Regions from separate parts of the Vibrio porteresiae DSM 19223 genome, predicted to be linked through region 1. Evidence: predicted binding sites of a transcription regulator. Region 1 holds the regulator's gene; each other region holds the start of a gene.
The links. Region 1 encodes CRP, which controls carbon source genes, mostly activating them, when cyclic AMP is high. Its sites were predicted from a motif close to TGTGANNNNNNTCACA; they were not measured.
Positions count from the first base shown of each region.

Region 1 (2,209 bases):
TTGCGCCCAAGTGCCTATTATGCCGCGGATTATTGTGCTTATCCGATGGCATCAATGGAAGGGGAGTGCGCTGAATTACCCGCGCAGTTAAGTCCAGGTATTGAGTTATGAATACGCGAACGCAGTTTACGTGTGGCGGCGAACTTAGGGGAAGATGGTCGCTATTTCACAGATAAGGAGAAGCTATGAGTGCTGTCCAACTGTTTGATCATTTGTGGCAAGATTACATTACCCGTTTGTGTCCATCGGCGGACAAAGTTCACCAATTGCTGCAAGAAAACGAACCATTAATCAATGACCACATTGCCTTACGCACGTTTCGCAGTCCACAACTCGGTTTAGAGGTGCTGATGCAGCCTTTTCTTGCCGAAGGTTATCAAGTTGGCGGCGAATATCGTTTTGTTGCCAAAAAGCTATATGCCCGTCATTTACAACATCCAGATCCCAAGTTACCTAAAGTCTTTATCAGTGAACTGCTAGTGGGTGAACTGAGTATGCCAGCACAAAAGCTGATTCATCAATTGCTTGATTCGGTTCCTCAAGTCACTGTGCCATCGTTTTTGTGGCAAGGAAGACCTTGGTCTTTAACTTACACCGATTACCAAATTTTGGCTGCAGAAAGCGAATACGCGGGTTGGTTAGCGGCGCACGGCTATGGAGCGAATCACTTCACCGTGAGTGTTAATCAACTGAGAGCGTTTGAAGAGGTGACGCAGGTTAATGCGCATTTACGCAGTCACGGTTTTGCCATTAATGAAGCTGGGGGAGAGGTCAAAGGTTCTCCTGAGGTGTTGCTTGAGCAATCCTCTACCTTGGCCGACAAGGTTGAAGTGAGCTTTGATGATGTCACGGCCATGATTCCCGGTGGCTTTTATGAGTTTGCTAAGCGCTATGTCATGAGTGACGGCAACTTATATCAAGGGTTTGTTGAAGCGTCAGCAGATAAAATCTTTGAAAGTACTCACCGACAGTAAAATATTACCTACTGTTTCGCGAACAAAAAAAACCACCCCAAGGGTGGTTTTTCTCATTCGTTGCTTGTGAGTACGAATTAACGGGTGCCGTACACGACGATAGTTTTGCCGTGTGCAGAAATAAGGTTTTGTTCTTCAAGCATCTTGAGAATACGACCAACCGTTTCACGTGAACAACCAACGATTTGACCAATTTCCTGACGGGTAATTTTAATTTGCATACCATCTGGGTGGGTCATTGCATCAGGTTGTTTTGCTAGATTCAAAAGAGTCTGAGCAATACGGCCAGTCACATCAAGGAAGGCTAAATCGCCCACTTTTTGGCTGGTCACTTGTAGGCGACGTGCCATTTGACCAGAAAGACGCATTAGAATGTCTGGGTTAACTTGAATTAGCTGACGGAATTTCTTAAATGAAATTTCAGCTACTTCACATGGAGATTTCGCGCGAACCCAGGCGCTACGTTCTTGACCTTCTTCGAAAAGACCAAGTTCACCGATAAAATCACCCTGATTCAGATAGGAAAGGATCATCTCCTTGCCTTCTTCATCTTTAATTAATACCGCAACAGAACCTTTTACGATGTAATACAGCGTTTCTGCCTTCTCACCCGCATGAATCAAAGTGCTTTTTGATGGGTATTTGTGAATATGACAGTGTGAAAGAAACCACTCTAATGTTGGGTCTGTTTGAGGTTTACCTAGAACCATAATATCTCACTTCCTCTGCAGGGTACGCTTGCCGCTATCCATAATTTAGCGAAGCCTTATTCAGGCTTACTAGAATAAGAAGAGTTTGGATTCACTGCAAGTTATCTTGTTTCCGTTAAAGAATAGTATCCTTTTTCACTGCGAATTTCTTGACTTTAATCGTGTCGTTTGGCCGTTTTATTGCGCAAAAACGTGCTTATGATCACGGTATGAAAAGTAAGCGAAATTTACATGTGATGAATTAACCAATTTTGCCGCTGTCTATCAGTTGTTGCAGTATCGGACGCACAATCAATTCCATCGCAAACCCCATTTTCCCGCCAGGAACGACAATGGTGTTATGCCGTGACATAAATGATCCATCTATCATAGCGAGCAGATAGGGGAAATCGACGTTTTTTATGCCGCGAAGGCGTATAACAACAAAACTTTCGTCTAAACTTGGAATGCCTTTCGCATTTAGTGGGTTGGATGTGTCGACCGTCGGAACACGTTGAAAGTTGATGTGCGTACGAGAAAACTGTG
Region 1 is NZ_AP024895.1:3,305,088-3,307,296, reverse strand. Features, by position in the region: gene astD (succinylglutamate-semialdehyde dehydrogenase) at 1-111, shown strand, start outside; gene OCV11_RS15125 (DUF1338 domain-containing protein) at 186-974, shown strand; gene crp (cAMP-activated global transcriptional regulator CRP) at 1,052-1,684, opposite strand; gene OCV11_RS15115 (phosphoribulokinase) at 1,926-2,209, opposite strand, start outside.

Region 2 (2,209 bases), 660 kb from region 1:
AAGTGAACGTCACAAAGTAGATAAAGAAGAATACGATACCGATAACCAGCAAGGTGACAGGCTTAGTTGCCAAACCCCAGTTAAGTACGAAGTCAATCAAGCCTGCAGAGAAACCAAATCCATCGAGTGTGCCAAACATGTTCGCAACAACAAGAGAAAGGCCAGTAAATACCGCATGCAATGCATAAAGCGCAGGAGCTAGGAAGACAAACAGAAACTCAAGCGGCTCTGTAATACCGGTTAGGAATGCACAGAAAGCCACAGAGAACAACACACCACCAACTTGGCTGCGTTTCTCTGCTGGTGCTGCTAGATACATCGCCAATGCTGCCCCTGGAAGACCAAACATCATGACAGGGAAGAAACCATTCATGAATTTACCAGCACTTAAATCGCCACCAAAGAAGCGGTTTAAGTCACCTGTTTTCACAGTTTCAGTAACCTGATTCACAACAGCGGTCACTTCAGGTGTCACGACATTGCTAAATTGGAAAGTGTGTTCCTGACCAACCACTAACGATTTCGCCAAGGTTGGATCAACACACAGTTTAGTAATCGAAGGTAGCGCTTGACTCATTGAATGCGCGCCGGATACCAACACTTCCTGACAGCTTCCCATCCCGAACCAGAAATAAGAGTTCAGTACATGGTGTAGGCCCACTGGAATCAATGCACGGTTAAGTAGACCATACGCAAATTCACCAATAGAGCCAGAGTTAGCGATACCATGTGCAACGCTATCTAGACCCGCTTGGATACTTGGCCAAACCTGGCCCAAAATAGCACCAGCAATGACCGAAAACACCCCTGCCACGATAGGTACTAAACGTTTACCAGAGAAAAAGGCTAACCATTCTGGCAGGCGAGTATTATGAAAAGCATTATAAGAGTGACCAGCAATAATACCGGCGAAAATACCACCGAAGAACGACATATTAATCGTGCTATCAATGGTTTTCGTTGTTGCGGTTAAAACAAAGTAGGCAACGGCACCTGCAATACCTGCAGCACCTGCGCCGTCGACAGATAAGCCGACCGCAATACCCAAACCAAATAATAGTGGAAGATTGTCAAAGATAGCCCCACCAGCACTTGCCATAAATGGGATATCAAGAAGATCCCCTTGTCCCAATCGCAGCAATAAGGCGGCAACGGGTAAAGTGGCGATAGGCAACATTAGCGCCTTACCCAACTTTTGTGCATAACCTAAAACGTTCACGTGTTGTTCTCCAGTTTGATTTCCGTATCTTAACTTCTTTATGTGTAATGAATTGTGACTTTTTTTAGTCATTCAATTTAGTCACGGCCAGTGTATTCAGTTACTGTAACTAGGCAAACTATCAGCCCCACATCTTGTGACATCAATCACCAAAATATGCTTAACTTATGTTACAAATGGCGACATAGTCGAAACTTATTTTACATTATGAAATATGATATTTTCGCGCTATGATAGAAAAGGAATATTGTGGGTAAAGCACCCATATTTAGGTGATAAAACCATCAAGAATGAGCGTTTTAATAACATCTTTTTGGTTAGTTGTTTTCTGCTTGATAACATTAGGTTATAACGTTGATGAGATGATGAGTGCAGGAAAAAAAGTTTATTTCCGTTCTCTGACCATCACGTAATCAAAAAGCTGTGTTTTACACTGAGTGGTATGCGTCGAGCTGATCATGCGAATCAGCCCCTTGCGACATGTCTCAGCGAGCATTATGAGATATTTAAGGATTTGAAGATGAAGTACGCGTTGATTAACGGCATTATCTACACTGGCTATGACAGATTAACCCAGCATGCAGTGGTGATTAATAATGACACCATCACTCAAGTATGCCCTCAAGAGGTGTTGCCTGAAGATATTGACCTAATTGACGTCAACAGTGCGATTATTGCTCCAGGATTTATCGACTTACAACTGAACGGTTGTGGCGGTGTGATGTTTAATGATGACATCTCAACTAACGCGTTGAACATCATGCATAACGCGAACCTCAAGTCAGGCTGCACCAGCTTCTTACCTACTTTTATTACTTCTTCTGATGAGGATATGCTGCAAGCCATTGAGCAAACTCGCCAGTATATGGCGCAACATCCCAATCAAGTACTGGGTTTGCACCTAGAAGGTCCTTATCTCAATCCAGAGAAGAAAGGTATTCACAATATCGATTTCGTGCGCTCCTCTGATCAAAACATGATCGACACTAT
Region 2 is NZ_AP024895.1:2,647,865-2,650,073, forward strand. Features, by position in the region: gene nagE (N-acetylglucosamine-specific PTS transporter subunit IIBC) at 1-1,219, opposite strand, end outside; gene nagA (N-acetylglucosamine-6-phosphate deacetylase) at 1,740-2,209, shown strand, end outside.
Region 2: a site for CRP is predicted at 1,355-1,370, ahead of nagE (N-acetylglucosamine-specific PTS transporter subunit IIBC). Genes of this name have one in related genera too.

Region 3 (2,209 bases), 700 kb from region 1:
CCTGCTGCCATTACCTCTGGGCTCGCCATGGCAGCTCGGTTTGGTGTGCTGATTAAAGGTGGTGCGGCATTAGAAAAATTGGCGCATATAGACCAAGTTGCGTTGGACAAAACAGGAACGCTGACCCAAGGTAAACCTCAAGTAACCGATGTGAAAGGTTTTGATGCTTGGAGTGAAGCGCAAGTATTACAGATGGCGGCAGCGGTTGAAGTTGGCGCAAGCCATCCACTTGCCCAAGCGGTTATTCGTAAAGCCAAGCAAGATGGTGTCGCCTTTGAGCCTGCGCTGCAGCGTAGTGCGATTGCTGGTAAAGGCGTGACTGGATTGGTCAATGGTCAGCACATTACTCTGATCGCGCCAAATCATTTCGCCGATGCGCCAGAGCAAGCCCTGGCATCGATCGAACGATTGCAGGGTGAGGGTAAAACAGCCGTGTACGTTACGGTGGATGAGGTGATTATTGGTGTCATTGCCTGGCAAGATACCTTACGCGATGATGCACTAGGTGCCGTTTCCGCGCTAAAAGACCTCGGTGTTGACACTGTGATGTTAACTGGGGATCACCAGCGTAGCGCTGCGGCAATCGCCAGTAAACTAGGAATGAGCTACCAAGCTCAGCTGTTGCCTGAAGATAAAGTCACTTGTATTCGCTCTTTAGCACAGCAGCGCCATGTCGCAATGGTAGGGGATGGCATTAACGATGCACCTGCTATGAAAGAGGCACACATTGGTATTGCGATGGGGAGTGGTTCGGATGTGGCGCTTGAAACTGCCGATGCAGCGATCACCCACAGTCATTTGATTGAGTTGCCGAACATGATTGCGTTATCCCGAGCGACGATGCGTAACATCAAACAAAATGTGACCATTGCTTTGGGGCTTAAAGCCGTCTTTCTCGTCACTAGCCTTCTAGGTATTACGGGGCTTTGGGTTGCCGTATTGGCCGACAGTGGCGCTACGGCGCTCGTGACACTTAATGCGTTACGGTTACTTCGTTATAAACCCAAGCACAGCTGATTTTTAGAATCGCTCTATACTGAAAGGTGCTGCTATCAGCACCTTTTTCTTTGCTGGGCTATGTCACTTGCCCTTATTTATTGTGATTAAAGTCACATATTAATGTAATAGTGAAATTTATTACTGTGAATTTTGTGATAATCGTCGGCTTTAAAATTGGTCTGGTCGGATAAAGTAAGCCCGTACCCGTTATAAATGAGAGAGCTGAACAAGCCGCAATAAGGAGTATCTATGACTCAAGCTGTATTCCATCTTGGTGTAACTCAAGAAGACTTAAAAGGGGCAACGCTGGCCATCATCCCTGGTGATCCTGCGCGTGTTGAAAAGATTGCCAATCTGATGGATAACCCAACATTCCTCGCTAGCCACCGTGAATACACCGTGTTCCGTGCTGAGCTTGAAGGTAAATCTGTCGTGGTTTGTTCGACAGGTATTGGTGGTCCATCAACCTCTATCGCGGTTGAAGAATTGGCGCAACTCGGTGTGCGTACTTTCCTTCGCGTAGGGACAACGGGGGCTATCCAACCCCACGTAAATGTCGGCGATATGATTGTGACCACAGGTTCTGTCCGTCTTGATGGTGCAAGCCTACACTTCGCGCCAATGGAATTCCCAGCGGTTGCCGACTTTGATGTTGCGACAGCAATGAAGGCTGCTGCTCTCGAAAGTGGCGCAACAGTTCACACTGGCGTGACTGCGTCTAGTGATACTTTCTACCCAGGTCAAGAGCGTTACGACACCTTTACTGGTCGTGTTGTACGTCGTTTCCAAGGCTCAATGAAAGAGTGGCAGGAGATGGGTGTACTTAACTTTGAGATGGAATCAGCTACCTTGCTAACCATGTGTGCGAGTTCAGGTCTTAAAGCGGGCTGTGTCGCTGGTGTGATCATTAACCGCACTCAAAAAGAGACTCCAGACCATGAGACACTAAAATTGGCGGAAACTCGTTCCATTAAAGTGGTTGTGGAAACAGCGCGTAAGCTTCTGTAATGTCGGTTTAATCATCTAATCCTGTATTAAACAAGGCCGCTATTTAGCGGCCTTGTTGCTTTTAAAGGTCTCTGTTTACCTCAAGCGATCAGCAGTTTGGGTAATGGTTGGTAAAGAGTTTCCAACAGTTCACTGAGCATATGATCGTAAACATGAGCGATGGTCAGCGACAATGTTGACGAAATGGCATATAACTCTTGAG
Region 3 is NZ_AP024895.1:2,609,640-2,611,848, reverse strand. Features, by position in the region: gene OCV11_RS11925 (zinc/cadmium/mercury/lead-transporting ATPase) at 1-1,017, shown strand, start outside; gene udp (uridine phosphorylase) at 1,249-2,007, shown strand; gene OCV11_RS11915 (hypothetical protein) at 2,088-2,209, opposite strand, start outside.
Region 3: a site for CRP is predicted at 1,099-1,114, ahead of udp (uridine phosphorylase). Genes of this name have one in related genera too.